2 linked regions of the Pseudoxanthobacter soli DSM 19599 genome follow. The protein of the gene in region 1 interacts with the protein of each later gene in a pairwise test. Links are inferred from orthologs where the notes say so. Each region holds a gene or a part of one and is shown in the gene's direction. Other genes may lie near its edges.

What was found.
Region 2: the proteins of cysE (region 1) and cysK interact in binary tests that used the Escherichia coli proteins (3 or more experiments, as listed by UniProt). The link is inferred for Pseudoxanthobacter soli DSM 19599 from one-to-one orthologs.

What each region holds. Positions count from the first base shown.
Region 1 is NZ_FRXO01000005.1:400,679-416,541, forward strand. The notes cover bases 8,265-11,221. They hold cysE (serine O-acetyltransferase), read left to right. Parts: upstream 8,265-9,297; coding sequence 9,298-10,146; downstream 10,147-11,221. Other genes in these bases: BUF17_RS14595 (cysteine synthase A), read right to left, coding at 8,265-9,030; BUF17_RS14605 (DUF3126 family protein), read left to right, coding at 10,305-10,517; BUF17_RS14610 (histidine phosphatase family protein), read left to right, coding at 10,738-11,221. In the rest of the region: BUF17_RS14560 (MBL fold metallo-hydrolase), read left to right, coding at 1-774; metC (cystathionine beta-lyase), read right to left, coding at 824-2,023; BUF17_RS14570 (amino acid ABC transporter substrate-binding protein), read left to right, coding at 2,584-3,618; BUF17_RS14575 (amino acid ABC transporter permease), read left to right, coding at 3,693-4,901; BUF17_RS14580 (amino acid ABC transporter permease), read left to right, coding at 4,910-6,031; BUF17_RS14585 (amino acid ABC transporter ATP-binding protein), read left to right, coding at 6,116-6,904; sseA (3-mercaptopyruvate sulfurtransferase), read right to left, coding at 7,036-7,920; more of BUF17_RS14595, read right to left, coding at 7,990-8,264; more of BUF17_RS14610, read left to right, coding at 11,222-11,454; BUF17_RS14615 (hypothetical protein), read left to right, coding at 11,651-12,382; BUF17_RS14620 (RbsD/FucU family protein), read right to left, coding at 12,557-12,988; BUF17_RS14625 (GntR family transcriptional regulator), read left to right, coding at 13,400-14,371; BUF17_RS14630 (alpha/beta hydrolase), read left to right, coding at 14,554-15,831.
Region 2 is NZ_FRXO01000002.1:7,551-23,298, reverse strand. The notes cover bases 1-2,842. They hold cysK (cysteine synthase A), read left to right. Parts: upstream 1-843; coding sequence 844-1,842; downstream 1,843-2,842. Other genes in these bases: BUF17_RS04575 (alpha/beta fold hydrolase), read left to right, coding at 2,717-2,842; BUF17_RS04580 (HesA/MoeB/ThiF family protein), read left to right, coding at 1,869-2,630; dut (dUTP diphosphatase), read left to right, coding at 138-587; coaBC (bifunctional phosphopantothenoylcysteine decarboxylase/phosphopantothenate--cysteine ligase CoaBC), read left to right, coding at 1-54. Outside these bases: more of BUF17_RS04575, read left to right, coding at 2,843-3,667; BUF17_RS04570 (FkbM family methyltransferase), read left to right, coding at 3,683-5,374; BUF17_RS04565 (glycosyltransferase), read left to right, coding at 5,429-10,432; rfbG (CDP-glucose 4,6-dehydratase), read left to right, coding at 10,725-11,786; BUF17_RS04555 (NAD-dependent epimerase/dehydratase family protein), read left to right, coding at 11,786-12,721; BUF17_RS04550 (glycosyltransferase family 2 protein), read left to right, coding at 12,718-13,743; rfbF (glucose-1-phosphate cytidylyltransferase), read left to right, coding at 13,740-14,510; BUF17_RS04540 (class I SAM-dependent methyltransferase), read left to right, coding at 14,516-15,247; BUF17_RS04535 (GtrA family protein), read left to right, coding at 15,244-15,672.

The sequences.
Region 1 (15,863 bases):
ACGCCGGGTACCCAGATGATGCGCTATGGCGGCGAGACGATCTGTTTCGAGATCAAGATCGGCGGCCAGCGGGTGATCGTCGATTGCGGCTCGGGCGCACGGCGCCTCGGCAAGGCGCTGCTCGACGAAGCGCCCCTCGACGTCGACATCCTGTTCACGCATTCCCACCTCGACCACGTCTGCGGGCTGCCGTTCTTCAAGCCGGCCTACATGCCGGGCTGCAGCGTGCGGCTCTGGGCGGGGCATCTGCCGAGCGCCGAGGCCCACCGCGAAGCCATCAGCCGGCTGATGTCGCCGCCGCTGTTCCCGGTGAAGCCGAAGGAGATGCGCGCCTGCCAGTTCCGGCATTTCGCGCCAGGCGACCGGGTCGTGCTGCCGTCGGGCATCGAGGCGACGACGGTGGCGCTCAACCATCCCGGCGGCGCGACCGGCTACCGGTTCGACCACGAAGGCGCGTCGGTGTGCATCATCACCGACCACGAGCACGGCAATGCCGAAGTCGACGCGGCGCTGGAGGATTTCGTCCGCGGCGCCGACATCATGGCCTATGACGCCGCCTACACGGAGGCGGATTATCCCCGGTTCATCGGGTGGGGCCATTCGACCTGGGAAAAGGCGCTCGACCTTGCCGAGCGCGCCGGCGTGCGGGTCCCGGTCATGATTCATCACGACATCTATCGCACCGACGACGCGCTCGACGAGCTCCTGTCGCTTGCCCGCGAGCGATTTCCCGCCGTGATCGCGGGTTACGAGGGTTTGGTGCTCAAAATTTAGGCTTCGGCCTCTCCGGACCGGGGCCGCGCATTGCGCGGCCGCGGCCGTCTCAGCCCTGCGCCACGGCCATCGCCGCGAAGCCGGCTTCAAGGTCGGCGATCAGATCGGCCGGGTCCTCCAGTCCGATGTGCAGGCGCAGCAGCGTTCCGGAGTGCGTCCACGGCACGGCCGTGCGGCCAAGCTCGGGCCGCGCGCGGACGATCAGGCTCTCGTAGCCGCCCCACGAATAGCCCATCCCGAACAGCTTGAGCCGGTCGAGGAACGCGATCAGCGCCGCGTCGGCAACCGGGGCGATCTCGATGGCGAACAGCCCTGACGCGCCCGAGAAGTCACGGCGCCACAGCGCATGGCCGGGATCGTCCGGCAGCGCCGGGTGCCGAACGCGCGTCACCTCCGGCCGTGCGGCCAGCCAGCGGGCGATTTCGAGCCCGTTCGCCTGGTGACGGTCGAGCCGCACCGCCATGGTCTTGAGGCCGCGATAGGCGAGGTAGATATCGTCCGGTCCGACGCACAGGCCGAGCTGGCGATAGGTGTCCTGCAGCGCCGGCCAGACGCGTTCCGACGCCGCGACCGTGCCGATCATCACGTCGGAATGGCCGGAGATGTATTTGGTGCCGGCCTGGATCGAGAGGTCGACGCCGTGGGCGAGCGGCTGGAAGAACAGCGGCGTCGCCCAAGTGTTGTCCATCAGCGTGACGATGCCGCGGCGGGCCGCTTCCGCGGTGATCGCCGGCACGTCCTGCATCTCGAACGTGCCGCTGCCGGGCGCCTCGAGGAAGATCGCGCGCGTCTCCGGCCGGATCAGCGCCGCGATGCCGGCGCCGACGGCCGGGTCGTAATAGGTCGTCGTCACGCCGAGCCGCGCCAGCATCCCGTCGCAGAACTTCCGCGTCGGGCCGTAGACCGTATCGACCATCAGAAGGTGGTCGCCGGGCGACAGCACGCTCATCAGTGCGAGCGTGACGGCGGCGAGGCCGGAGGGTGCAAGCTTGGTTCCGGCCGCGCCCTCGAGCTCCGTCACGGCATCGGACAGTGCCTCGATGGTGGGGGTGGCGTGCCGCCCGTAGACATAGCGCTGGCGGTCGGCGAGGTGGGCCTCGGCGTTCTCGAACAGCACCGTCGAGGCATGAACGACCGGCGGATTGACGAAGCCGTGGAACCGATGGCCGTCGTAGCCGCCGTGAACCACCCGCGTCGCGGGCTTGTGGTCGGGCACCGGGCGGTCGTCGTGCGGCATCGTATCGGTCATGTCAGCTCATCCTGCGGCATCATCAGCGAGCGCCGGCCTGGTGCCGGCGTGCAAGGCGCGGCCTCCCGGAACCGGAAACCCTCCTGGCTGCCTTGCCGCGAGCCCTGCGAGAGGGGGCGAAGGCAGGTGCCATCGAAGGGCCGGCGGAAGATCGGTCCGGTCCCGCATAGCCCATCCTGTTCCCTGCGTCGATGGCTGCGCGGTCGGCGGGAGGCAGTCGCCATCTTCACCGGCCGGACGCCGGTTCTACCGCTCGTCAGGGGAAATGGCGCCGCAATGCACGGATCGGATGTGGATTTGCCTCCGATTGCCTACGAACGAGGCTTGACCGCAATAGGGCAATATCCTGTGATGGAGTCAGGGGGGCTGGCAGGAGACGCCATGGGGCAGCGATGCCGCCGTGATGGCGGACGACCGTGAGCCCCTGCCGCCTTATGGCTGCGGAGCCGGCCTTGTCAGAAGGCCCATTCTCCGTCCACCGGATCGCCTCCTGTCGGATTACAGCGGCAGCGGGCGCGGTTCGTTCGATGTGATCGACAAAGATGGGACCACGTCCAACCATGAAGAATAAATTTCTCTCCGTGATGCTCGGCGCCTCGCTTGCGGTGTCGTCGCTCGCCGCTGCGACCGGCTCCGCCGGTGCCGACACGCTCTCCGACGTGAAGGCGCGTGGCTTCCTCCAGTGCGGCGCGAACACCGGCCTGATCGGCTTCGGCGCGCCGGACGACAAGGGTGAGTGGACCGGCTTCGATGTCGATTTCTGCCGCGCGGTTGCCGCGGCGGTGTTCGGCGACGCCACCAAGGTGAAGTTCACGCCCCTGAACGCCAAGGAGCGCTTCACGGCGCTGCAGACCGGCACCGTCGACGTGCTGGCCCGCAACACCACCTGGACGCTGTCGCGCGACTCCCAGATGGGCCTGATGTTCACCGGCGTCACCTATTATGACGGCCAGGGCTTCATCGTCCGCAAGTCGCTCGGCATCTCGTCGGTGCTGGAGCTGTCTGGCGCCTCGATCTGCGTGCAGACCGGCACCACGACCGAGCTCAACCTCGCCGACTATTTCCGCACCCACAACATGCAGTTCAACCCGGTGGTGTTCGAGAGCGCCGACGAGGCGGTGCGCGCCTATGACGGCGGCCGCTGCGACGCCTTCACGACCGATCAGTCGGGCCTCTATGCCGAGCGCCTGAAGTTCGCCAACCCCGACGACCACATCGTCCTGCCGGAGCTGATCTCCAAGGAGCCGCTCGGTCCCGTCGTCCGCCAGGGCGACGACAAGTGGTTCACGCTGGTGAAGTGGGTCGGCTACGCGATGGTCGACGCCGAGGAAGCCGGCATCACCTCCAAGAACGTCGACGAGATCAAGGGCTCGACCAACAATCCCGACGTGAAGCGTCTGCTCGGCACCGAAGGTGACTTCGGCCAGGGCCTCGGGGTGGATAACGCCTGGGTCTACAACATCGTCAAGCAGGTCGGAAACTACGGCGAGGTGTTCGACCGCAATGTCGGCGCCGGAAGCCGCCTGAACATCGCCCGCGGCCTCAACGCGCTGTGGACCGACAAGGGCCTGCAATACGGCATGCCGGTTCGTTGATCCGAAATGCGGAAGGCGGGAACCCCGGTTCCCGCCTTCCGGCTTCATGGCGACACGTCAACGAGGGCATGCGAATGGCGATGGAATCGTTGCCGGCGACGGCGAAAGTGAAGGACGCCGGAAAAGGGAGAGCATCCCTGATCAACGACCCCAAGATACGGGGACTTTTCTTCCAGATCGTGCTGATCGGTCTCGTCGTCGCGGTGGCCTATATCGGCATATCGAATGCCGTCGCCAACCTGCGGGCCCAGAACATCGCCTCGGGCTTCGGGTTCTGGGACAGGCCCGCCGGCTTCGCGATCTCCCAGACGCTGATCGACTATTCGCCGGCTTCGAGCTACGGGCGCGCGTTCTTCGTCGGGCTGCTCAACACGCTTCTCGTCGGCGCCGTGGGCATCGTGCTCGCCACCATCCTCGGCTTCGTCGTCGGCATCGCGCGGCTGTCGCCAAACTGGCTGTTGAGCCGCATCGCGACCGCCTATGTCGACGTGCTCCGCAACATCCCGCTCCTGTTGCAGCTGCTGTTCTGGTATTTCGCGGTGCTGAAGAGCCTGCCTGCGCCGCGGCAGAGCCTCGATCTCGGCCTCGGCATCTCGCTCAACATCCGCGGCCTGTTCCTGCCCCGGCCGGTGTTCGGCGAGGGCAGCGGCCTGTTCGACATCGCGGTCATTGTCGCCATCGTGGCCATCGTCGGCCTGCGCACCTGGGCGCGCCGCCGTCAGGACGCGACGGGCCAGCAGTTCCCGGTGCTGTGGACCTCGCTCGCGCTCATCATCGGCCTCCCGTTCCTGGCGCTCGCCGTCACCGGGTTCCCGGTCCACTTCGACGTGCCCCGGCTCCAGGGTTTCAACTTCGTCGGCGGCATCACGCTCATCCCGGAACTCGTGGCGCTCATCCTCGGCCTCGTGCTGTTCACGGCCGCCTTCATCGCGGAAATCGTGCGCTCCGGCATCGTCGCCGTCAGCAAGGGGCAGAGCGAAGCCGCCGGTGCGCTCGGCCTTCATCCCGGCCAGACGTTGCGGCTGGTGGTCATTCCTCAGGCCATGCGCGTGATCGTGCCGCCGCTGACGAGCCAGTACCTCAATCTCGTCAAGAACTCGTCGCTCGCCGTTGCGATCGGCTACCCCGACCTCGTCGCCGTGTTCGCCGGTACCGTCCTCAACCAGACGGGCCAGGCGGTGGAGGTGATCACCATCACCATGCTGGTCTACCTGACCATCAGCCTCTCCACGTCGGCCTTCATGAACTGGTTCAACGCGCGCATCGCGCTGGTCGAGCGGTGAGGTAAGCCATGTCCTCCGTTGCCTATGTCCGCACCGAGCCCGCCGCCGTCCTGCCCCCGCCCCGGTCCACGACCGGCGCCGCGGCCTGGCTGCGCACCAACCTGTTCTCCAGCTTCGGCAATGCCGTCCTGACGATCGTCTCGATCTGGCTGCTGTGGTCGATCATCCCGCCGATCCTGAACTTCGCCTTCTTCCATGCTGTGTGGGAGGGCGCGGACCGCGAGGCCTGCCTCGGGGCGAATGTCGGGGCGTGCTGGCCGTTCGTCGAGGCGAAGATCGGGCAGTTCATCTACGGCGTGTACCCGATCGACCAGCGCTGGCGCGTCGATCTCGTCTATCTGATGCTGGCCGGCAGCCTGATCCCGCTCGCGATCCCGTCCGTCCCCTACAAGGGGTGGAACGCGCTGTTCGTGTTCGTGATCTTCCCGGTGGTGTCGTTCTTCCTGCTCTGCGGCGGCTTCGGGCTGCAGCCGGTGGAAACCTCGCTGTGGGGCGGCCTGCTGGTGACGCTGGTGGTCTCCTATGTCGGCATCGTCGCGTCGCTGCCGCTCGGCGTGCTGCTGGCGCTCGGGCGCCGCTCCAGGCTGCCGCTGGTGAAGCTGTTCTGCGTCTCGTTCATCGAGTTCTGGCGCGGCGTTCCGCTCATCACCGTGCTGTTCATGTCGAGCGTGATGCTGCCTTTGTTCATGCCGAACGGCCTGCAGGTGGACAAGCTCCTGCGCGCGCTCATCGGCGTGGTGCTGTTCTCGTCGGCCTACATGGCGGAGGTCGTGCGCGGCGGCCTTCAGGCGGTGCCGAAGGGGCAGTACGAGGGCGCGATGGCCGTCGGTCTCGGCTACTGGTCGATGATGCGCCTCGTGGTGCTGCCCCAGGCGCTCAAGCTCGTCATCCCCGGCATCGTGAACACCTTCGTCGGGCTGTTCATGGATACCTCGCTGGTGCTGATCATCGGTATCTTCGACCTGCTCGGTATCATCCAGCGCAACTTCACCGACGCGAAGTGGGCCACGCCGGTCACGAGTTCGACCGGCTACCTGTTCGCGGCGTTGGTGTTCTGGATGTTCTGCTTCGGCATGTCCCGCTACTCCCGCTACATGGAACGCCGGCTCGACGTCGGTCGCCACCGTTGAGCCGCCCGCGGACGGGCAGGGCAGGGGCGCCACCGCGCCGCCTGCCGCCCGGCCGAACATTGGACACAGAAGGAGAGTTTCTCCATGACCCAGGTGCAGTCATCCGCGGCCGGTGCGGCGATCCAGTCCGAAGTGGTGCCGGACGTCGCCATCGAGCTGATCGGCGTCAACAAGTGGTACGGCCAGTTCCATGTGCTGAAGGACATCCACCTCAAGGTGAAGCGCGGCGAGCGCATCGTCGTCTGCGGACCGTCCGGATCCGGCAAGTCCACCATGATCCGGTGCATCAACCGGCTGGAGGAGCATCAGGCGGGCTCGATCATCGTCGACAACATCGAGCTGACCAACGATCTGAAGCGCATCGACGAGGTGCGCCGCGAGGTCGGCATGGTCTTCCAGCACTTCAACCTGTTCCCGCATCTCACGATCCTCGAGAACTGCACGCTCGCCCCGATCTGGGTGCGCAAGATGCCGAAGCGCGAGGCCGAGGAACTGGCCATGCACTTCCTGACCCGCGTGCGCATCCCCGATCAGGCGAAGAAATATCCGGGCCAGCTCTCCGGCGGCCAGCAGCAGCGCGTCGCCATCGCCCGCGCGCTGTGCATGCGCCCGAAGGTCATGCTGTTCGACGAGCCGACGTCGGCGCTCGATCCGGAAATGGTGAAGGAGGTGCTCGACACCATGGTCAGCCTCGCCAACGACGGCATGACCATGCTGTGCGTGACCCACGAGATGGGCTTCGCCCGTCAGGTCGCGGACCGGGTGATCTTCATGGACGCCGGCCAGATCGTGGAGCAGAACGAGCCGAACGCGTTCTTCTCCAATCCCCAGCACGAGCGCACCAAGCTGTTCCTGTCGCAGATCCTGCACTGAGCGGGATACGCCTGGAGACACTTTCAGAAACACGAAGGGCGCCGCGGTTCGCGGCGCCCTTGTTCTTTTCAGGTAACTGAGTTCGTTCCGGTGCGCTGAATCGCGCCGCGCCGAAATAGGCCGCGCCGGAATCAGGTGGCCGGGCCGGTGACGACGGGCACGTCGGCCTTGCCGCCCCACTCCGTCCACGAGCCGTCATAGAGGCGGACGTCTTCCACGCCGATGGTGGCGAGCGCGAGGCTGAGGACCGCAGCCGTCACGCCGGAGCCGCAGGAGGTGATGATCGGACGGGTCGTGTCGATACCGGCCTCTGCGAACAGCCGCGCGATCTCGGCCGCCGGCTTCATCCGCCCGTTCTCGATCAGGCGCGTGAAGGGCAGGTTGCGGGCGCCGGGCATGTGGCCGCAGCGCAGGCCGGGCCGTGGTTCCGGCGTGGTGCCGATGAAGCGATCGGCGGGGCGGGCATCGGCCACCACGGCGGAGCCCGTCGTGAGGGCTGCCTTGACGTCGTCCAGCGAGGCGACCTTCGTCGCGTCGAAGGCTGGCACGAACGTCCGTGCCGAGGTCATCGCCGGGCCGCGCGCGAGCGTGCCGCCGGCCGCCACCCATGCCGGCAGGCCGCCGTCGAGCACATGGACGTCCGTGGCCCCCATCGCCCTGAACGACCACCACACCCGCGGCGCAGAGAACAGGCCCACGGTGTCGTAGATGACGATGGTGTCGTCTGTCCCGATGCCGAGCTTGCCGACCGCGGCCGCGAAGTTCGCCGGTGTCGGCAACATGTGCGGCAGGCCGCGCGTGCTGTCGGAGATCGCGTCGATATCGAAGAAAGCGGCGCCGGGAATGTGTCCGGCGACGAAGTCCTGCTTGCCCTCGCGCCCGGAGGTCGGCAGGTGCCAGGACGCATCCAGCACCCGCAGCTTCGGCTCGCCCAGATGGCTTTTCAGCCACGCGGCGTCCACCAGGTGGGGCGCGGCGCTGCTGCGTGGCTGCGATGCGGCGGCTGTAGGAGCCATGTGAAGTCGTCCTCGTTCTGCGTCGAACCGTCCGGCGAGCGGCGCTCGCGGCGGATTGGTCGGTTCTCGTCAGGGCGCCGGTTCGAACGGGATCGCGAAGTCCGGCTTCCGTTCCAGGAAGGCCGGCACTGGCAACCCCTTCTCACGCAGGAACGCCGGGTTGAACAATTTCGAGGCGTAACGGGTCCCGTAATCGCACAGGATCGTCACGATGGTGTGGCCCGGTCCCATCGCCTTGGCGAGTCGGATCGCACCGGCGACGTTGATGCCGGACGATCCGCCCAGGCACAAGCCCTCGTGTTCGGCGAGATCGAACACGATGGAGACCGCCTCCTCGTCACTGATGCGATAGGCGACGTCGACGGGGGCGCCTTCCAGGTTGGCGGTGATGCGGCCTTGGCCGATGCCTTCCGTGATCGAACTGCCCTCGGACTCCAGCTTGCCCGTCGTATAGTAGCTGAAGAGCGCGGCGCCGAACGGATCGGCGAGGCCGATGGTGATATTGGGATCGAAGCCCTTCAGCGCAATGCCGATGCCGGCCAGCGTGCCGCCCGAGCCGACCGCCGCGACGAAGCCGTCGATGCGCCCGCCGGTGTCGCGCCAGATTTCCGGCCCCGTCGTCTCGATGTGTGCCTGCCTGTTGGCGACGTTGTCGAACTGGTTTGCCCAGATGGCGCCGTTCGGCTCGGTGCGGGCGAGCTGTTCGGCGAGCCGGCCGGAGAGCTTCACATAGTTGTTGGGATCGCGATAAGGCACCGCGGGGACTTCGACGAGTTCCGCCCCCATCAGGCGCAGCGCCAGCTTCTTTTCCTCCGACTGGGTTTCCGGAATCACGATCACCGTGCGGAAGCCCATCGCGCCGGCCACCAGCGCGAGCCCGATGCCGGTATTGCCGGCCGTGCCTTCCACGATGACGCCGCCCGGCTTTAGCGCGCCGCGGGCGATGGCGTCGCGGATGATGAACAGCGCGGCCCGATCCTTCACCGACTGGCCCGGATTGAGGAACTCGGCCTTGCCGAGGATTTCGCACCCCGTTATCTCCGATGCGCGCCGCAGCCGGATCAACGGGGTGTCGCCAATGGTCGAGATCACATCGGGTCGAATGGTCATGGGCTTCGTTCGGATATCGGGTTCGGAGGGTCGTGCTGCGGTACCGGCTGTTGCCGGCGCGCGGAACGGGCACGAAGCGGAGCGGCAGGCTAGACCGCCCTCGCCCCCGCATCAACACCGCGCCGCCGCGTTCGCCGGGAGATGAACGACGCGCTCGGAACCGCGTTCTCTAAAGGCGGGCGAAAGCAGGACAGGCCTTTTGCGCCGGGGCGCGACAAGGATTATGTTACACCTCGCCGGCCCGGTCCGGGAAAAGGAGTTCGGCTGATGGTCCATTCACCGCAACGTGCGGATATCCACGGCGTGATCAGTCACGATCCGGTGTGGTCGCGGGTGCGCCTGGAGGCCGAGCAGATGGCCGCGGCGGAACCCGCCCTCACCAGCCTGATCGTCACCACGGTGCTCGGCCAGTCCCGCCTGGAAGACGCCGTCGTGCGCCGCATCGCCGACAGGCTGGCGACGCCGGGCGTCTCGTCCGAGCAGCTGCGCCTGACCTATCTCGAGGCGCTGGCCGACGAGCCGGCGATCGGCGACACGTTCCGGGTCGACCTGATGGCGGTCGTCGACCGCGATCCCGCCTGCGAGCGGTTCATCGAGCCCGTGATGTTCTTCAAGGGTTTCCACGCCATCGAGACCCACCGGCTCGCCAACTGGCTGTGGCGGCAGGGCCGGCGCGACTATGCCCTCTATCTGCAGAGCCGGTCGTCCGAGGTGTTCCAGACCGACATCCATCCGGCGGTGCCGATGGGGCGCGGCATCTTCCTCGACCATGCCACCGGCCTCGTGGTCGGTTCCACGGCCACCATCGGCGACGATGTCTCGCTGCTGCAGGGTGTGACCCTCGGCGGCACCGGCAAGGAAACCGGCGACCGTCACCCCAAGATCCGCCGCGGCGTGCTGATCGGGGCGGGTGCCAAGATCCTCGGCAATATCGAGATCGGCAATTGCTCGCGCATCGCGGCCGGCTCGGTCGTGCTGGCGCCGGTTCCGCCGAACACCACCGTGGCCGGCGTTCCCGCCCGCGTGGTCGGCAAGGCGGGATGTGCCGAACCGGCCCGTTCGATGGATCAGTTGATCGGCGATACCTCGGGCGTCGACCGCAGCGGCTCGCTCTGATAAAGCTCGCCGTCCGGAACGCCCCTTCCGCCGTGCTGGCTCGGCCGGCGAGGGTGGCAATCCGGGCCTGAGATCGGTGGCGGGCGTTCCGCCGCCGGACGGGCATGTGTCCCCGTGGCCGATGGGTCCGGGGGTGCCGACCCACGAAGAGGTGACCTTTGGACCGCAACGAAATCAAGAAGCTCGAAGGCTATCTGCGCCGCAAGTTCGAGCTCGAGAACCTGACCGTGAAGGCGCGGCCGCGCAAGAACGACTCGGCCGAGGTCTATATCGGCGAGGAGTTCGTCGGCGTGCTCTACCGCGACGACGAGGACGGGGAACTGTCCTGGAATTTCCAGATGGCCATCCTGGAGATGGACCTGGAGGAGTAATTCCTCCCGGCAACCGAGCCCCGCGGCGGCGGCCCGGGCGTCGCGTCGCCCGCGTGCGGGGGGCGCTCCAAGCTCTCGGGCATCCGCAGGGTGCCGCCGCGTCGTCCCGTTGCCGGGCTCTGGCGCTTTTCCGCCCCTTCCTGCAAGATCACGGCTGCGGAACGATCCTCCCATCCTCCGCCTCATGATGCCCATTGCAGCGTTTCGGGACGTTGGTGCCGTGATCCTTCTTCGCGCCGGCCTTTTTTCCCTTGCCATGCTTCTGATCGCAGCGTTCTCGGCCGAGGTGGCCGCCGCACCGGCGCGCGTCATCATCCTGCGGCACGGCGAGAAGGGCGGCGGCGAGACGCTGTGCAGCGTGGGCAAGGAGCGGGCCGAGGCGCTCGCGGCGCAATATCTCGGCAAGGTCGATGGCGCCAGCCTGCTGTTCGACCGGCCGCCCGCCGCGTTCCTCGCGATGACGCTCCACACGCTCGAAACCGCCACGCCCATCGTCGACGCCTGGGACATGGACCTCAAGACCGATCCGCTGATGCTGGAGCCGGCCAAGAACGACCATTCCTTCAATGCCAAGCTGAACCTGATGAACCAGCGGGTGGCGAACGACCTGCTGACCAATCCGAAATGGCACGGCAAGACCGTGGTTCTCGTCTGGGAGCACTATCACATCGCGAGCGAGGAACTCGAAAGCCAGTTTCCCGGCGAGCAGGTAACGTTGCGCCAGCTGCTCCATCTCGACCAGCTGCCGGACGTGCCGAAGACGTGGCCGAATCCCAACTACGACTATTTCTGGATCCTGCACTACGACCGGCCGGACGCGACCGTGCCGAGTTCGTTCCGGATGATGAAGCAGGTCTTCACCGCGCCCTACAACAACCTGCCCATGAACGACTGGGGGCAGCCGGAGAACCTGCCGCCGGGCTCCGGCTGTACCTGACGCCCCGCGCCAGTGCCGATGCCGCTCCGTGGAGCGGCAATCGAGGGCTTGAAGCCGCACCTGTCCCGCATTCTAATCTGCGCGTTCCGGCGGGGGCTGGAATGGCTGCGGGAGCACGCGGCGACCGGATGGACCCGTCCGCCCGCACGCGTCGCTCCGGACGGCTGGTTCCCGAACGTGTGGCGTGGGGAAGGACATGAAGCGCATTCTGGCCGGCGTGTTGTCGGCATTGATATCCGTCGCGGCGGCTGCGGCCCTGCCGGAGGCGGCCCATGCCGTGCCTGAACGGGTCATCATCCTGCGGCACGGCGAGAAGAAGAACGATTACGCGCTGTGCTCCATCGGCGAGGAGCGCGCCAAGGCGCTCGCCGCGCAATATCTGAGCCGCGATCACGCCAAGACGCTGTTCGCCCACCAGCCGCCGGTCGCCTTCATGTCGATCACGCTGCACACGCTGGAACTGGTGTCGCCCTCCGCAGGCAAGTGGGGCATTCCGGTCGACGATGTCAGCGTCATGCCGGAACCCCGCCGGGACGATCCGAAGTTCGTCGAAAAGCTCAACCAGCGCACGCAGGAGGCGGCCCACGAGGTGCTGACCGATCCGCGCTGGAACGGGCGCACCGTGGTGATGGTCTGGGAGCACCATCACATCGCCGACGCGAAGATGGAAAAGCAGTTTCCCGGCGAGGAGGTGACGCTCCGGCAGCTTCTCAATCTCGACAAGCTGAAGGACGTCCCGAAGACGTGGCCGAACGCGAACTACGATTATTTCTGGATCGTCGATTATGGCGATCCGAAGTCGGACGTTCCGACGGCCTTTCACATGGTCAAGCAGGCCTTCGAGCCGCCCTACAACACTCTGCCGTCCAACGATTGGGGAGCGCCGGAAGTGTTTCCGCCGGGGTCGGACTGCGAACACCGTAAATAGGCGCAGCCGGACGGCATCTCCGCCGTCCGGGGTCAGCCATGCCGTGGCTCAGGCCGCGGCCCAGAGCATAACCCGTTCAGATCGTGCCGATCTGAACGACAAGGATATGCTCAAGCTTTTGAATCTGGAGCGATTTCTGGTCGATCTGATGATTCCATCAGATCGGAAAGCGCTTTAGGGCTCGATCACGCCCTTCTTCAGGATGAGGTTGCCGTAGAGCCGGCTCTCCCCGGTCGCGACCACGGCGAAGGCGGTCTTGGCGCGCTCGTAGAAGGCGAAGCGCTCGATGCTGCGGACGCCGAAGCGGCCGTCGGAGGCGGCGCGCACCTGCTCCTGGAAGGTCACGCAGATCGGCGCCAGTTCGTCGGGCGCGTGCACCTGCTGCATCACGAACGCGGCCTCCGGCTCGAACTGGTCGAGCGGCAGCAGGTGAAGGATGGCCTCGGCCGCATGGGTCGCGGTTACGCCGTCGAGCCGCACCACGCGCTTGCCCATGGTCGCGGCGGGGAAGTTCGCATCGACGATGGCGATCTCGTCGCCATGGCCCATCGAGCGCAGGATGTGGAGCAGGTCCGGCCCGAGAATCGGGTCGATGTGCCTGAGCATGGGAACGGTCCTCGCGTGCTGTGTGGCCGGGCTGTCCCGCCCGGTCTCCTGATCGGATGAAAATCGCTGTCCCGGATGCCGTCCGGGTGAACGGTGCCTATGGCCGGAGCGGGCGAAAAAGCGGAACTTTTTCGATAAGATGCACCCCGCGGGGCGACGATAGAAAGCGCCTCCATTCTCTGTCAAGGCGCCCGGCAGGGTGGCCGCGCTGTCGCCTTGCCCTTGATCTCATTGAACCATTCCGGCAGTTTGCTCAAAGAGTGGGCGGGAAGCCGGTCGGCCGGCGATTCTCCCGTGCCGTTCATGCCTTTGGAAAACGATCGCTCCCGAACCCCGGGGCAGAAGGCGCGTTGGCGGGGAGGGAAGCGGTCCATCGTCGTGGCCTGGAAGGCGCGCGCCGCGGAGCCGCAAGTGGCCAAGTCGGACCATCTCTATCGCCGCACGGCGAATCGCATCCTGGACGCCATCGAGGCGCTTGAGCCGGGCGACCCCGCGCCGTCCGAGGCGGTGCTGACGACCCTGTGCGGCGTCAGCCGTTCTCCGGTGCGTGCCGCCCTCCAGCACCTCATCCAGAACGGTGTCCTCGCCGTTCACGGCAATGAGCGCATCGTCGCCCGAAAACCCCTCGAAAGCGACCGGTTCGACGAGACGCAGGTTCATTCCCCCGCTGACCACGTCGAAAGCGTGTTCATGGAACTCGTGCTGCGGCAGGATCTCCTGCCCGGTCAGCGCTTCACCGAGGCGGAACTCGCCCGGCGCGCCGATACGTCGACAGCGGTGGTGCGGGAATATCTCATCCGTCTGTCGCGGTTCGGCGTCATCCGCAAGCGCCCGCGCGGCAGCTGGACGCTGATGGCGTTCGATGCCGCGTTCGCCAACGAACTGGCGGACATGCGCTATATTCTAGAAATGACGGCGATCGACGCTTTTGCCTCGCTTGGTGCCGATCATCCGGTCTGGGCGGAAGTCGAGCGCATGATCGGCCGCCACAAGGAGCTGGCGTCCCAGATCGACGAGCGGTTTCACGACTTCTCGGCGCTCGATCAGGACTTTCACGCCATGATCATCGGCGCCAAGCGCAACCGCTTCTTCAGCGACATGTTCGACGTGATGACGCTGATCTTCCACTATCACTACCAGTGGGGGAAGGTCGGCGAGAAAGAGCGCAACAAGGTCGCCGTCAACGAGCATCTCGGCATCCTCGACGCGCTGGCCGCGCGCGACATTGCGACGGCGAAGGACAGGCTCGCCGCACACCTAGCGGTCGCCCGGCGCACGCTGCTGCACGCGATCTCACCCTCGTCGCGCCCGAACGGTCCCGGCAACCTGCCGATCGCCGCGCTGCCGCGCATGGCCGAAGTCGGCACCGCCGCCGAGAACTGACCGCGACAGTGCGGCTTCGGCGGTTCGCGGGCCGGCTGCGGCAGCGCCTCGCCGCGCGTGGTTAAAACCTTCTGGATGACCGCCCCCGTGCGGTTTCGGCGGTGCCCAGGGCGCGGTAGAACAGCGTGAGCACGTCGCGTTCCGACCGCGACCGGCCTCAAGTTCGACGAAAGGTCTCATCGGTGCGCGCGCTGCCTCAGGTCTGGATCCCGGTCTTCCTCATCAGCATCCTGGTCGCGGGTTGCGGCGGCCGGCCGATCAACTCGCTGTTGCCGGTCACCGAAACGGTGCCGGGCACCAGTTCTGTTCGGATGCTGGTGGTGACCACGCGCGCGGCGATCTCGAGCCGGCCGGGCGAGTTCTTCTCCGGCGAGCGTGGCGACGAACCGGCCTTCGCCGATATCACCGTCTCGATCCCGCCCGACGCAAACCGCCGGGTCGGCGAGATCCAGTGGCCGTCGAGCGTGCCGGGCAATCCGGCGCGGAATTTCGTCGTGACCAATGTCGAGCTTGAGAACAAGGCCGGCGCGCTGCGCACCTTCAAGGAGATCACCCCCAAGGCACGCCCGCGCCGCGCCCTGGTGTTCGTGCACGGCTTCAACAACCGCTTCGATGCCGCGGTGTTCAGCCTTGCCCAGATCGTCCACGATTCGAAAGCCGACGTGGCGCCGGTGCTGTTCACCTGGCCGTCGCGTGGCCGACTACTCGCCTACAATTACGACCGCGAAAGCGCGGCCTTCTCCCGCGATGCGCTCGAGGAAGTGCTGTGGGCGCTGGCCAAGGATCCGAACATCGACGAGATTTCGATCCTGGCCCACTCCATGGGCACCTGGCTCACCATGGAAACGCTGCGGCAGATGTCGATCCGCAAGGGCCGGCTGCCGGCAAAGCTGCAGAACGTCGTGCTCGCCGCACCCGACATCGATTTCGACGTGTTCCTGACGCAGGTGCGCGACATCGGCAAGCCGAGGCCGGAATTCATCGTGTTCGTGTCGCAGGACGACAAGGCCCTCGCGATCTCCAGCGTGCTCGGCGGCAGCATCTCGCGCCTCGGCGCCATCAACCCCGAGACCGATCCCTACCGCAAGATGCTCGAGGCGGAGAACATCAACGTCATCGACCTCACCAAGCTTTCGAGCGGCGATCCCTTCAACCACAACAAGTTCGCTGAAAGCCCGGAGGTGGTGCGCGCCATCGGGACCCGGCTTGCCGCGGGCGACTCGGTCACGTCCAGCAATGCCAGCATCGGCGAGCGCATCGGGCTGATCACCACCGGCGCTGCGTCCGCGGTGGGCCAGACGACCGGCCTGCTGATTTCCGCGCCGATCTCGGTGGTGGACGGAAACACGCGCGCGTCGCTCGGCAGTCAGGCGCAGGCCGTCGGCGAGTCGGTCGGCCAGACCATCGAGGCCACCACGGATACGGTCACAGCCGTGCCAGGGGCCGCCGCCGGCCGCTAAACCAAATCCCGTTCGGATCGGACCGATCTGAA
Region 2 (15,748 bases), on another replicon or contig:
GATGTGGCCCGCCGCCTGGTCGGACGCATCGCCGATCATTTCGCCGGCGCCTGAAGGCCTCCGGCCCGTCACCTCCCGAACGCGGCCGCCACCGACAGGCCGCCGCCTCACGATCCGCCGAACGAAACGAGGTTTCCATGGTTTCCGTCGCCGTCCTCCGGCTGCCGCACGGCAGCGACCTGCCGCTCCCGGCCGCGGCGACGGCCGGTGCGGCGGGGCTCGACCTGCCAGCGGCGGTGCCTGCGGATGCGCCGGTGGTGATCGCGCCCGGTGCCTATGCCATGGTGCCGACGGGCCTCGCGATCGCCCTACCGGAAGGTTTCGAGGCACAGGTGCGGCCGCGCTCGGGACTCGCGGCCAAGCACGGCGTGACCGTGCTCAACGCGCCCGGAACCGTCGATGCCGACTATCGCGGCGAGCTCAAGGTGATCCTGATCAATCACGGCCGTGAGCCGTTCACGGTTGAACGCGGCCAGCGCATTGCCCAGATGGTGGTGGCGGCGGTCGCCGTGCCGGTTCTCACCGAGGTCTCCGAACTACCGGAGACGGTGCGCGGCGCCGGCGGGTTCGGGTCGACGGGCCGCTAGCGCCCGCCGGCCTGAAATACCCGGTTTACGAGAAATCGCCCCGGCCTTGGGAGCGCGGGCATCTTCCGTGCGGATCGGAACGACCTGCGTTGGCGAACGGCGTTAAGACGATGTCTGTGGGTCTTGAACGGAAGCCCGACGCCGCCGGTGCACCGGGATAACGGCCCTTGCGCTCTGGGGTGTTTGGGGGTCATGTCCCCGAAGATGTCTATCCGGCGAGTGGATTTCGACGCTCGTCCGCTTGGAGGAAACAATCATGGCGAATGCTGGCGAAGCCCGGGGAACCGGCACCGAACCCGCAACCCGGCCCGGCCGCGGCCGCATCTACGGTTCCATCACCGAGACGGTCGGCAACACGCCGCTGGTGCGGATGGACCGGCTGGCGGCGGAACTCGGCGTCGGGGCGACGCTGCTCGCCAAGCTTGAGTTCTTCAACCCGATCTCGAGCGTGAAGGACCGCATCGGCGTCGCCATGATCGACGCGCTGGAGGCCGAGGGCCGCATCACGCGGGGCCAGTCGGTGCTGGTCGAGCCGACGTCGGGCAATACCGGCATCGCGCTTGCCTTCACCGCGGCGGCCCGGGGCTACCGGCTTATCCTGGTGATGCCCGAATCGATGTCGGTCGAGCGCCGCAAGATGCTGAAACTGCTCGGCGCGGAGTTGGAACTGACCGAGGCGGCCAAGGGCATGAAGGGCGCGGTTGCCCGGGCCGAGGAAATCCTGACGGAAATTCCCGGTGCGGTGATGCCGCAGCAGTTCATCAATCCCGCCAACCCGGCGATCCATCGCGCCACCACCGCCGAGGAGATCTGGAACGATACCGACGGCCACGTCGATGCCTTCGTGGCGGGCGTCGGCACCGGCGGCACCATTACCGGCGTCGGACAGGTGCTAAAGGCGCGCAATCCGGACATCCGCATCGTCGCCGTCGAGCCGGCCGACAGCCCGGTTCTGTCCGGCGGAGCGCCGGGACCGCACAAGATCCAGGGCATCGGCGCAGGCTTCGTGCCGGCCGTGCTCGACACCCACATCTATGACGAGGTGATCGGCGTCTCCAACGACGATGCCTTCAAGCACGCCCGTCTCGCCGCGCGGCTGGAGGGCATCCCCGTCGGCATCTCGTCCGGCGCCGCCATCGCGGCGGCGGCGGAGCTCGGACGCCGGCCGGAGTTCGCCGGCAAGTCCATCGTCCTGATCGTTCCGTCCTTCGCAGAGCGCTATCTCTCCACGCTTCTGTTCGAAGGGCTCGATTGAGCCCGGCACGCCAGCGGGTGACCGAGATGGAACAGCAGGGCGAGCCGCAACCGGTGTTCGCGGGTGACGAGATCGCCCGCTATGCCCGCCAGCTTGTGCTGCCGGAGGTGGGTGGCCCCGGCCAACAGAGGCTGAAGGCGGCCCGCGTTCTCGTCGTCGGAGCGGGAGGGCTCGGTTCGCCCCTCGCGCTCTATCTCGCCGCTGCCGGGATCGGGACCGTCGGTGTCGTCGACGACGACACGGTGGCGGTGTCCAATCTCCAGCGTCAGGTCATCCATGGCACCGCCGATATCGGACGGCCTAAGGTGGACAGTGCGGCCGATGCCATCGGCCGGCTCAACCCCCATGTGACGGTCGAGAGGCACGCCCTGCGCCTCGATGCGGACAACGCCGAGGCGCTCGTCGCGGCCTATGACGTCGTCGCGGACGGGTCCGACAATTTCGCCACCCGCTATCTTCTCGCCGATAGCTGCGCCCTGCTGCGGCGCCCGCTGGTGAGTGCCGCGCTCGGCCGCTTCGACGGCACGCTGACGACACTGATGCCGTGGACCACCCGGGACGACGGGACATCGAATCCCACCTATCGCGATCTGTTTCCTTCCCCGCCGGCGGAGGGTACGATTCCGAATTGCGAGGAGGCCGGGGTGCTCGGGACCGTGGCCGGCCTTATGGGCACCCTGCAGGCGACGGAGGTGGTCCGCGTGCTGCTCGGGATCGGCCGTCCGCTGGTCGGGCGCCTGCTGATCGTCGATGCGCTGTCGATGCGCTTCGAGACCATCGAATATTGAGTCTCGCGCTGGTCGGCAGGAACGAAGGCTGGGACAACGAAGGCGCGGATATTGAAGGCTTGGATATTGAAGGCTTGGATGTGGCGATGATGGGCGGAAGCACGAAAGGCCGGTTTCGGCGCGCCCTTGGCCGGCTGGCGATGCCGCTGCGGTGGCTCGCCGTGGCCGTTGCCGTCCTCTTCGCCAACGTCGCCATGGCCGCCGCGCAGGCGCCGCTCGCCCCCTATAAGGACGACCTGTTCAAGTACCCGGCCGTGCTCTCCAGCAGCTATGGCGGCGATTATCTCACCATTCAGTACGTCAAGCAGCGCGATATCTGGCAGCGCGACGAGGTGTGGGAACAGAAGGTCCACGGCGAATACGTGACGCTGCTCGGCTTCGGCAATTCCGAAAGCCACATCACGCTCAATGTCGGCGACCGGCAGGTGAAGTACATCGCCGCCGGCCGGCGGACCGGCGCCCGCCTGATCGTGATCTACCTGCACGGCGTCGGCGGCAACCGCTTCCAGGGCAACAACGACTGGATGTTCGGCGGCAACTTCAACCGCATCAAGAACCTGATGGTGCGCAACGGCGGGCTCTATGTCTCGACGGATTTCTCGAATTTCGAGGCGCGCGGTGCCGAAGACGTGAAGGCGCTGATGACCACACTCGCCGCCGACAATCCCGGCGCGCCGATCTTCGTCGCCTGCGGATCCTATGGCGGCGTGCTGTGCTGGCAGGTGGCGGAAGACCCCGCCACCGCCCGCCTGATGGGCGGTATGCTGCTGCTCGGCTCCGTCGTCGACGACAAGTACCTCTCCGTCATCGCCGCCGAGAAGCCGTCGCGATGGCTGCCGATCTATATCGGCCACGGCAGCGACGATGCCGTCATCCCCTGGATCGGCCAGGAGGCCTTCTTCAAGAAGGTGAAGCAGGCCGAGCCGGACTATCCGATCCGTTTCGTGCTGTTCGATACCGGCTCCCACGGCACGCCGATCCGCATGACGGACTGGCGTCAGGTGCTGAACTGGATGCTCACGGTCAGGGGCGGGTAGGGGGCAAGCATTCGCGTGGCGGCGGAAATCCGTCGTCAGGCGCTCCTTTACGCGGCGACAATACCGCATTTCGACAAGCGAGCCGTCGGGATCGCTGCCGGCCGCTTTCTTCCGTGGTTCGAACGGGTTGTGCCCGGCGGACATGCGGGATTACGGCGCTTTCGCTTCCCCGACCGATGCAGTATCAGTCCCTATCGGCGCGAAGGTCGTTTCGCCACCTCGCTCCGGGACGATTTTCCTGTGATCGACGCGAGGATGGCGCCTGCAATGTCACGGCCGGAACTTGATGGAACCGCTCCCCAGGCTCTGGCCAGCGAGGAAAGTCGCCGGCGCAGTCTCTACACCAGTGTCGACCTCGACATGGCGGCGCTCGAGCGCAGCACCTTTGCCTTGGCGCTGATCCGCCGGCAGCACGGGGCTGCCAGTGCGCTCGGGAATTTCGCCGAGACGCTCATCACCAAGGCCTCGGAGTCCTATGCCCAGATCTTTCAGGATCTGTTCGCTCTCCACATGAGTGGGGGAAAGCGGGGCGGCTTCTTCGTCGAGGTCGGCACGGGCGACGGCATTCTTATCTCGAACACCTATCTCCTGGAGAAGGCGTACGGATGGCAGGGCATCGTCGTCGAGCCCAATCCCGTCTTTCACCAGTCGCTCCTGAAGAACCGCGCCTGCGCGGTGATGACGGACTGCGTACTCGACGTCACGGGCAGGACCGTTTCCTTCGACTGCACGCTGGAGCCCGAATTCTCCGGAATCAATCAGGAACTCGGCGACAGGCCGGTCTCGTCCAGCGATGTCGCGGAGCGGGAGCGCCCGGTGCAGACGATCGAGCTGACGACCGTGTCGCTCAACGACCTGCTGACGCGGGCGAACGCGCCGGCGCAGATTGATTTTCTGTCGCTTGATGTCGAGGGGGCCGAACTGACCATCCTCAGCACGTTCGACTTCGACCGCTGGCAGATCGGATGCCTCACCATCGAGCACAACTTCGACGCGCGGCGCGAGGACATATACAGGCTTCTGGAATCGAAAGGGTACTATCGGGTCTTTCCGGAGATTTCCCAGTGGGACGACTGGTATGTCTCCGCCGATTTGCTGCGTTCACGCCCCGACGCCGCCGGCCTGCTCCCGCCGGAGGCGGTGATGCCGCCCGTCGAGCGCGCCCAGGCCCTAGTCCGCTGGGCGGCCCAAGCAATGGAGCAGGGCGACTTCGACATCGCGCGCACGCTGTGCCATCGGGCGATCCAGATCAGCCCGCAGCTGCCGGATGCCCAGCGCACGCTTGACGAGATCGCCCAACGCGCTGGGCAGGGCGCCGAGCTTCCCCCGCCTGACGCGGTGCCGCCCGCCGAGCGCACTCACGCCTTCGTTCGCTGGGCGATCCGTGCCGTCGGGCAGGGCGACTTCGACGTCGCACGCACGCTGTGCCATCGGGCGGCTGAGATCAGCCCGCAATTGTCGGACCCCTACCGCACGCTGGCCGAGATCGCCCAACGCGAGGGGCAGGCCGTCGTCGCGCTCCATCACTGGCGCCGCGCCGTCGGCCTCGCGCCGAACGACTACTGGGCGCATATCGGGCTGGCCGACCTTCTCATTGCCACCGGCAAACTGGACGAGGCGAAGGCAGTCCTGGAGCGGGCCGTGACCCTCTCGGAACAGCCGACGCGGGCCACGGAGTTGCTGGGTCAGATCGGAAGCAAGCCCTGACGTGGGTCGATATCGCCGACCTTCTGGAATGAAAGTTTGGAGCCGGTTCTTTAGATGATCATCATTGCTCATGGAATGCCGAAGTCGGGCTCCACATTCCTCTACCAGGTTCTTGGCGATCTATCCTATATCCACAACAATGCCGATGCTCGAGAGATCCGGGAGAAATATCTCTCGAAACCCGCCGATCACTATCAGGACTTCTACCTGACGATCGACGACGAGGTCCTGAAGGAGGTCGTCGAGCGGATTCCGGCGGACGTATTCTACGTCATCAAGACCCACGGAATGATCTCGGATTACGCCAAGGAGCAGGCGGCGCGCGGCAACATCAAGATCTTCTACAGCTATCGCGATCCGCGCGATGTCGCACTCTCCATGCTCGACGCCGGCCGCGCCGAGCGCGCGCAGAATCTCGACCGGTTCTTTCATCAGTTCCGCGAGGCCAAGGACGTCTGCGATTCGATCAAGCTCGCGTTCACCTGCGTCGAGCCGCTGATGAACGCGCCGCGGCTGCACGATATTCCCTACTTCGCCATCGCCAACAATCAGACGTGGGTCATCGAGCACGTCTCGGATCTTCTCGGCATGAAGCCGGCCGCGGCCACGCTGGTGGAGAAATACAAGCCGGAGAGCAACACCGATCGGATCGTCGAGTTCAACAAGGGCGTCTACGATCGGTTTCTGGACGAGCTTGAACCGCGCGACATCAAATATCTCTCCGAGGTTCTCGACCACGAGATCAAGCTGGTCGACGACGCCTCTCTCACCTTTGCCGCGAGGGAAGGGTTTTCGGGGCCCTATGCCGAACTCGTCGCGAAGCGCGACAGGGCCCTTGCGCTCTCCTTCGAAGCCGCGACGCTGACACCCGTCCAGCGTCTGTCTCGCCGTGTGGCGAGGTTCTTCGGCAAGCCGGCCGCCGCGCCGACGCCGGTGTCGCCTGCCGCCCCGACGGTCTGCATCGTCACCCCGGTCTTCAACGGGGCAAAGTTCATCGACGCCACGATTGCCTCCGTCGTGAATCAGGTCGGCGACTTTGTGCTGCACTACCACATCCAGGACGGAGGCTCGACGGACGAGACGGCCGCGATCGTCGACAGATGGATCCGCCTCAACAAGTCCGGCCTGTTGCCGAAATTCTGTCGGGAGGTGCACATCACCTTCGCATCGGAGCCCGACAAGGGCATGTACGATGCGATCAACAAGGGCGTCGCGCGCGCATTGCCGCCAGGTCCCGATGTACTGATGGGCTGGATCGGATCCGACGACCTCGTCGCCCCCGGTGCCTTCGCCACGATCTTCGCGATCTGCCGTCTTTATCCCGATGTCAGACTGATCGGGGGGCGTGTCGCGCTGCTCGACGAGGGCGGCAGCATCACCACGCTTGAGCCCGTTGGCGTCTTCTCCCGCCGCTGCATGTCCGCCGGTCTCTACGACGGCCGCGCCATGCCGTTCATCATGCAGGAGGGAACATTCTGGTTCTCCAGCCTGTGGCGCGAACTCGGCGGGCTCGACACGAGTTTCCGCCTGGCGGGGGACTGGGACTTGTGGCGTCGGATGGCGCGGTTGACGCACTACGTGTCCGTCGACAGCGTTCTCGGCTTTCACCGCCGCCGCAAGGGGCAGTTGTCGAGCCAGATGGACCGGTACTATGCCGAGGTCGATCGTGTGCTGGACGAGCCCTACACGGAGCCGTCCAGGGTCTATTCCGGCACGAAGATGCTGTCGGAGCCCGATGATCCGCCGTCTTGCGGGCGGGACGACTACGACCGCATCAAGGTCGAGTTCCAGCGCATGCGCTCGGACATCGCCAGCTTCCCCGAAAGCCCCCACGCCGCCACCGCCATCCGCTACGATTCCAGCGGCCGCACATGGCTCCGCATGGACGCCTATGCCTCCCCGCCGCGGCCGGTGGCGGTGATGAAGGCCAGCGGAACAGTGACCAGGCTTCCCGTCCTGCCGACGACGGGCTTTCTGCCGCCGCAGGGGCCGGTGCGCGACCACTATTATCTCGGCGACGGCTGCCGGTGGATGAATGTCAGCCCGGCCCTCGGCGAGGTCATCGTCCCGCGAACCGGCCGCTACATGGTCACGTTCTCCGGACGGTCCGGGCTTCCCGAACAGCGGCTCGCCCTCAGTGTCGACGGCCGCCGCATCGCCCGCTTCATGCCGACGGGCGTCGGGTTCGACGGCGAGATCGAATGGCGCGCCGAATGCATCCTTCCCGCCGGGCGGAGGGTGTTCTCGATGGAGGCCGTGGACAGTGCCGTCAGCGAGGCCTTCTTCCTCCTCACGGGCTGGTGGATCGAGGAACGGACGTCGGAGAACGTGCGCCGCCACGACACGGTCGATCCGGTTGCGCTGCCGATTTCAGCGCCGCTGGACGGCGCAGGCGTCCGTCAGCATCCGCGCATCTCGGTCGTCGTCTCCGCTTCCGGCGTCCCCGAGGCGCTGGACGACACCATCCGGTCGGTCCTCGGACAGGGCTATCCGGATCTCGAACTGATCGTCGCCGGCGGCGAGGGCGACGAGGTCCGCTTCGTCCTCGACGGCTATGGAAGGGCGGTCACGCATCATCTGCCGAGGCCGGTTGGCGACAGCGGCACGCCTGCGCTCGCCGGGCTGCGCCGGGCGAGCGGCGCCCTTCTGGTCTGGCTGGAAGCCGGCGAGGTGCTGTTCGACGGCGCCCTACACGCTGCCGCGATCGCGGCATCCCTGGGTGACGACCTGATCGCCGGGCTGTGCGAGCTTCACGACGACGCCGGTGATACCGTTCTGCGCCGCCTGCCCTGCCTGCCGGCCGGAACGCTGTCGCCCGGCGACGTGCTCGACGTGGAGGGCGGCTGGCTTGAGGGGCGTGTTTTCGATCGGCCCGCGGTTTTCTTCAGACGGGAGATCTTCGCGCGGGTCGAGGGGCGCCTCGACGAAGGCCTGCGGCATGTGTCCGATTTCGACCTGTGGGCCCGTATGGCCGAAGCGGGAGCACGCATTCGGGTCATCGGCTATCCGATCGCGCGGCGGCATGTCCCACCCATACGCTCGGTGTGCGACAGCGAGGCCCATCTCGCCGAACTCGTGGAGCACGGCGGGAGGCTGAGGGCCGAATTCGGCATGGACCACCCCTCCATGCCGGTCAGGCCCCCGCGCCATCTCAAGGTGGCCGCCCTCAGCGCTTCGGGGCCGGGACGCGAGGCCGCCGCCTTCACGACGACGGCGCGGGCGCTTGCCCTGTTGGGCCATACCGTCAGGTCTTTTCTGACGACAGCGGACGACGACGCGGACGGCCTGCGGTCGGCAACGCGAGCCATCGCGGACGGCGGCTTCGACGCGGTGCTCGTCGATGCATCGGCTCTGGCATCGGGGAAGCCCGGTGGTGGGTTCGGCCTGCCGACCATCACCTGTGTTGACGAGCCCTGGTGGCGCAGCCGGGATGCGCAAGAAGGCGCGGGACGGCTTGCCGCCATCGGATCATCTCTCGTGCTCACGAGCGAGGAGGAGGTGGCCGCTGTTCTGGGCAAAGCCCTCGATGTGCCGGTGCGCAGTCTTGCCGCGTCGGTCGATGCCGGCGTCTTCACGCCGGGCAGCCGCGCGCGGGCGCGTCAGTTGCTGGCCTTGCCTGAAGACCACCTCATCGTGGTGATGGACGGCAGCAATGCCGCGGGCGCGACGGCGCTCCTGCCCGTCCTGTCCGCGGCAGCCGCCGCGCTGCGGTCGACGGCAGCGACGATCGTTGTTGTGGACAGCGATTCTCCGCCGCCGGATGGCTTCGGGCAGCACAATGGTGCCTTGCCGGTCGTGTCGGTCGCAACAGACGCGCGGGAAGAGACGGTCGCGCTCTATTGTCAGGCTGCCGATATCGCCGTGCTGCCAAGTGCGCGTCACCCTGGCCGGATCGCGATCGAGGCGGCCGCCTGTGGAACGCCGGTGATCTCGTTCGCCGAGGACGGCACCGTGCAGGTCTGCCCCGAAGCGAGGCTGGGCATGCGGACCTGCGATGCTGGCGCGTTGACCGAGGCCATCGGCCGCCTCGCGGCGGATGCCGCCTTGCGGTGGGAGGTCGGCGTGCACGGCAGGTTGAATGCCATCAACGGACATTGTCTGGAGATGGGTGCGGTGCGCCTGCTGACACTGCTGGAGAGCGTGGGAGGACTGGGGCTGGGTTTGCCTCCGATCGTGAACCTGACGACCGCGCCTGCATCCCTCTCGATTGCGTCGCAGGTGTTCGCGAGCGGCATCTTCACGGCTTCGGAACCGTGGATACCGGTAGCCGGTATCGCGCGCTGCGCCTCGGTCGTTCCCGCCGGCCAGTCAACGGCCGTCGCTGAGGATTCGGCCGGCGGCTTGTGCTGGCTTGGAAGCAACGGCGTGCTGCTGCTACGGGCCGAAGAGGATGGCGACCACCTCGTCCAGCTCTGCGGATATGCCGGCGGGCAGGGGGAGCAACTCTCCATTGTCGTCAATGGCGGTCCGCCGCAGGTCGCCGGGCGCCGGACGCCCGCATCGGAGGGCCTGGTGGAGTTCCGGCTGCGGGCACGTCTTCGCGCCGGCTTCAACCGGATGGAATTCTCGTTCTCGGCGGCGGCGCCGTTCTCCGATCCCGGGCAGGCGTATGCTCTCGTCGCGCTGCGGGCCTGGCGGGCAAGCGAGAACCTCTCCGGCTACTTCATCGACGGCCAGACCCGCTACGAGCGCGGCTTCGGAGCGGCCGAGGGACCCTTCCCGCAATTCGGGCTTCCCAAGCCATTCTACTGGATGGCCGGCCTGCATGGCGAAGTCTGGCTTCGCAGCGCAGTGCAGGGCTCGCGCGAGATCGAGCTTCAGGTGCGCAACAATAATCCCGGCCAGACCGTCGAGGTCCGTCTAGGAGGCCTGCGTCTCGGCACGTTCAGTCTACAGGAGACGGACATCGGCTCTCTCATCCGTCTTCGCTGCAAGGCTTCGTTCGACATCGGCGATCACCCGTTGGCAATCGAGGCATCGCGGATGTGGCCGGCGGACGCCTCCGGCCGGGAACTTTCCTTCATGATCGAAGATATAGTCTTCGTCGATGAAGAGTAGTTCACTTGCGTCGATATCTTCGCCGGCGAGCGAGGCCTGAATGCCCGTGACAGGGCTGGTCTGGACGCGTGGTTCAATCGCTTGGATATGGATGTTGAAAGATACGTGAACATACGGTCCCTGCGCAGAGGAACGAAAATAATGCTTCATTGTTGTGATGGAGATACGGAGGATTTCCTCACTCCGCGTTGTTGACTGGTATGATTCCCGCTTGTAAGTGTGACGCCGTATCCCTTTTTCCATCCGCCGGATGTGTGACCACAGGTCGGTGAGATCGTGCAGACGATTGCAGATGAGAACCTATAACGGCATCCGTGCGCTCGTGACGGGTCACACCGGCTTCAAGGGAAGCTGGCTGTGCTCGTGGCTGAAGCGCGAGGGGGCGGTTGTCGCGGGGCTTGCGCTCGCGCCACCTGACGGCTCGCCGAGCCTGTTCGATGAGGCGAACGTTGCCGAGGGGATGGAATCCCACATCGGCGACATCCGCGATTTCGCCCTTGTGAGCGGCGTCGTCGAAGCGTTCTCGCCGCAGATCATCTTCCATCTGGCCGCCCAGCCTCTCGTCCGTCATTCCTACCGTGCGCCGATCGAAACCTTCGGCTCAAACGTCATGGGCACGCTGCATGTGCTGGAGGCGGCACGCAGCTGCGCATCGGTCAAGGCGATCGTCTGCGTCACCACGGACAAGGTCTACGAGAGTCGCGAATGGCCCTGGGGCTATCGCGAGACCGACGTGCTCGGCGGCAAGGATCCCTACAGCGCCAGCAAGGCCTGCGCCGAACTCGTGGCCGCGTGCTACCGGCAGACGATGCTGCCGATGGCCGGCGAAATCTGCCTGGCCACGGCACGCGGCGGCAACGTGATCGGTGGCGGCGACTGGTCGGAAGACCGCCTGATTCCAGACATCATGCGTGCGCTTCAGGTGCGGGAGCCGGTCGTCCTGCGCAATCCGGGTGCCGTGCGTCCCTGGCAGCATGTCCTCGAACTCGTCCATGCCTACCTGCATCTCGGAGAGCGTCTTCTCGCCGGGGACAAGCAGTCGACCGGGAACTGGAATTTCGGGCCCGGCCACGAGAACGAAGTGACCGTCGGCGAACTCGTCTCTGCCATTATGGATGCGTGGCAGGACGACGCGGTGCCCGTTTCCATCGAGCCGTCGTCGCTGGTCGAGACCGGCTACCTGCGGCTCGACAATTCGAAGGCCCGCCAGCAGCTGGGTTGGGCGCCGGTGCTGGGCTTCTCCGAGACCATCGCGATGACGGCCCGGTGGTATCGCGCCCGCGAGCTCGGCAGCCCGGTCGCGACCCTTGTCGCGGAGCAGATCGATTCCTATCGCCGCCAAAGGGGTCTCTGATGGCGGGGCGCGCCCTCGTCACAGGCGCGAGCGGCTTCATCGGCCGCGCGCTGACGGCGGAACTGCTGCGGCAGGGATGGAGCGTCGTGGCGGTGGGGCGCGAGGCTGCGGGCCTGCCCCGGGGCGCGGAAGCGATCGGCGTGGCGCGCTATGATGACACGACGCTCTCCGCGGCCCTGCGGGACATCCGGTGTGACGTCGTGTTTCACCTCGCCGCCTACGGGGTCACGCCCAGCGCCCGCGATCCCGGCCTGATGTTTGACGTCAACGTGGCGGGAACGGCCGCGGTCGTCCGGACGGCGGCGCGCCTCGGCGCCCGGGCCGTGGTCTATGCCGGATCGAGCGCCGAATATATCGAAGCGCCCCATGGAACGGCGATCGCGGAAGATTATCCCATCACGACCAGTGCCCTCTACGGCGCCGCCAAGGCTGCTGGTGGGCTCTGGGGCAGGGCGGTCGCCGCGCAGGAGGGCCTCGTCTTCCAGTGGCTGCGGGTGTTCGGCGTATTCGGGCCGGGGGAGGCGCCTCACCGGCTGTTTCCGGCGATCGCTGCGAAGCTCACGCGGGACGAGCCGGTCGACCTTTCCCCCGGCGATCAGATCCGCGATCTGCTTTATGTCGACGATGTCGTGTTGGCGCTGCTGCTCGGGGCAATGGCCGCTCTTGACGGAAAGGCCGGGCCTTTCAATCTCTGCTCAGGGCTGCCCGTGAGCATCAGGGATGTCGCGCTCGCGTTGGCTGATGCGCTCGGCAAGCCGCATGACCTGCTGCGCTTCGGAGCAATATCCTACCGGCCGGACGAGAACCTCTGGCTCCTGGGCAACGCCGCGCGTTTTCGCGAGGCGACCGGCTTCCGGCCGCGTTTCGACATCGCGCAGGCGGCACGGCACTTCGTCCGCCAATACGAATCCCCGCAGGCCGGAGAGCGGACATGACGGACAGCACCGATCCCGCCCGCAAGCTGATCTCGATCTGCGTGCCCGTGTTCAACGAGCAGGACAACATTCTGCCGTTCTACGAGCGGATGCGGCCGCTGATGGACTCGCTTGCGGATCGCTACGCCTTCGAAATCCTGTTCACCGACAATCACAGCAGCGACGACACCTTCGTGCGGCTGGCGGAACTGGCGGCCAGGGACCGCCGGGTCAGGGTGTTGCGTTTCTCCCGGAATTTCGGCTTCCAGCGGTCGATCTTCACCAACTATGTGAACTGCCGCGGCGACGCCGCGATCCAGATCGATGTCGACCTGCAGGATCCGCCGGAGATCCTGCCTGAGTTCCTCGCCCTCTGGGAGCAGGGCTACAAGGTCGTCTACGGCGTGAGGCGCAGCCGACCGAATGAGAACTGGCTGCTGCACCGCGTCCGCAAGCTGTTCTACCGCGGCATCGACCTCCTGAGCGAGGATCCGTTGCCGCATGATGCCGGCGACTTCCGGCTGATCGATCGCTGTATCGTTGAGGAACTCAGGCGCTATTCCGACCAGCAGCCCTACCTGCGGGGATTGATCGCCGCCATGGGCTTCAAGCAGATCGGTATCGTCTACGACCGCTCCGCCCGCGAGCGCGGCAGCAGCAAATTCAATCTCCGCAAGCTCGCCAGTCTCGCGCTCGACGGCATCTTCCATCACTCCGTCATTCCGCTGCGGATCGCGACCTTCACCGGTCTTGCGATGTTCCTCATCGCGGCTGTGGCGTCGCTCTACTATATCTTCGGCAAGCTTCTCGCCCCATCCGATTGGCCACCCGGCATTGCCAGCAATACGATTCTTTTGCTGTTCTCTATCGGCATGAACGGGATCTTCCTGGGGATCATCGGCGAATATATCGGCCGTATCTACAAGAACGTGAAGTCCATGCCGCTGACGATCATCGAGACGGCGGTCGATCACACCGGGGGCGGAGCCGACCCGCGCGAGACGCCCGCGTCGGGCACATTGGTCGAGGGAGGCCTGTCATGAAAGTCGTCATCCTGGCAGGCGGTCTCGGTACCCGCCTTTCCGAAGAAACCGAATTGCGTCCCAAGCCCCTGGTGGAAATCGGGGGGAAGCCGATCCTGTGGCATATCATGAAGATATACGCCTCGGCGGGCTTCAGCGAATTCATCATCTGCTGCGGATACAAGGGGCAGATGATCAAGAATTACTTCGTGAACTATTTCATGGAGAACTACGACATAACTGTCGATCTGGGCGCGAATCAGGTCGATTTTCACGGGAATCCCAGCGAGAGCTGGAAGGTCACGCTGGTCGATACCGGAATCGACAGCATGACCGGCGGTCGCGTCAGGCGCATTGCCCGCTATCTCGACGGTGAGCCGTTCTGCCTGACCTATGGCGACGGCGTCGCCGAGATCGATATCCGGGCGGTGGTCGACTTCCACAAGGCGCATGGGCGCAAGGCGACGATCACCGCCGTACCCTCTCCGGGGCGGTTCGGCATCCTGGAATTCGGCGAAGCGGAGATGGTGCAGCGCTTCCGTGAGAAGCCAAGCCAGGAGATGGGCTGGATCAACGGCGGGTTCTTCGTTCTCGACCCCTCCGTCATCGACTATATTGACGGCGATGAAACGACGTGGGAGCGGGAGCCGCTGGAACGTCTGGCGGCTGCGAACGAACTCGTCGCGTTCCGCCACACCGGATTCTGGCATCCCATGGACACGTTGCGGGACAAGCGCGAACTCGAGCACATGTGGCAGTCCGGCAAGGCACCCTGGAAAGTCTGGTGAACGGGATGGACCCCAAGCAGCGCTCGGTGGCGCAGGAATTCGACACCTACAAGACGAGCTATCGCGATGCGGTGAACGCATCGCTCGGCTTCTCGGGTCTCGACGTCGATTTCTTCACCCGGGTGAAGGCGGACTATCTCCGCGACCTGCTGGCTGCGGCGTTCGGAGACGTCGCGGGCCTCGACGTGATCGATATCGGCTGCGGCGTCGGCAACTATCACAAGCTGCTGCAGCCGAAGGTTGGGACGCTTACCGGTGTCGACGTGGCCGCGGAATGCGTCGAGCAGGCCCGCATCGAGAACCCCGGCGTGCGCTATGAGAGCTACGATGGCACGCGGCTGCCCTATCCCGACGCGAGCTTCGACGCGGCCTTCACCATCTGCGTGATGCACCATGTGCCTCCCGCCGCCTGGGCCAACTTCACGCGGGAGGCGCTCCGGGTGCTTCGCCCGGGCGGACTGTTCGCGGTGTTCGAGCACAATCCCCTGAACCCGCTCACCATGCGGGTCGTCAACCGGTGTCCGTTCGACAAGGACGCGGTGCTCCTGCGCAAGGGCGAGGTCGTCGGGCTTCTCGACAAGGCAGGCTTCGAGGAGGTCACGCCGCGGTTCATCCTGTCGATCCCGGCGGCTAACGCGCCGCTGCGCGCGGTCGACCGGCTGTTTTCCCGCCTTCCATTCGGCGCGCAGTACTATGTGACCGGGAAGCGGCCCGGCGGCGGACAGCCGACCCGATGACGCGCGGAACGGTCGGGTCGCGACGCATCGCCGGTGTCGACCGCGCCCTGCTCGGGCGCCTCGTGCGCTTTGCCATGACCGGAGGAGCCGCCTCGGCCGTTTATGCGGTATGCGCCTTCGTCGGCGTGGACATGCTCGGGCTCAGCGGCCTTGTTTCGAGCATTGTCGCCTATCTCATCGCGATACCAGTTTCCTTCGCCGGGCAGAAATACTGGACCTTTCGCGCGACAGGCGACCTGTCCTACGAACTGCCCCGGTTCTTCGCCGTCCAGATCTCGTGCCTGATCGCGTCCGCGCTCATCATGACGATCCTGGTCGATATTCTGCACCTCAGCCATGTCCTGGGCGTGGCTGCGGTCATCGTCGCCATACCCGCCGCCAGCTACATCCTGATGTCTCGCGGCGTCTTCGGAAAGCGATCCTAGAGCATATCCTTGCCGTTCAGATCGAACCGATCTGAACGGCAAGGATATGCTCTAGGTTTTGAATCTGGAGCGATTT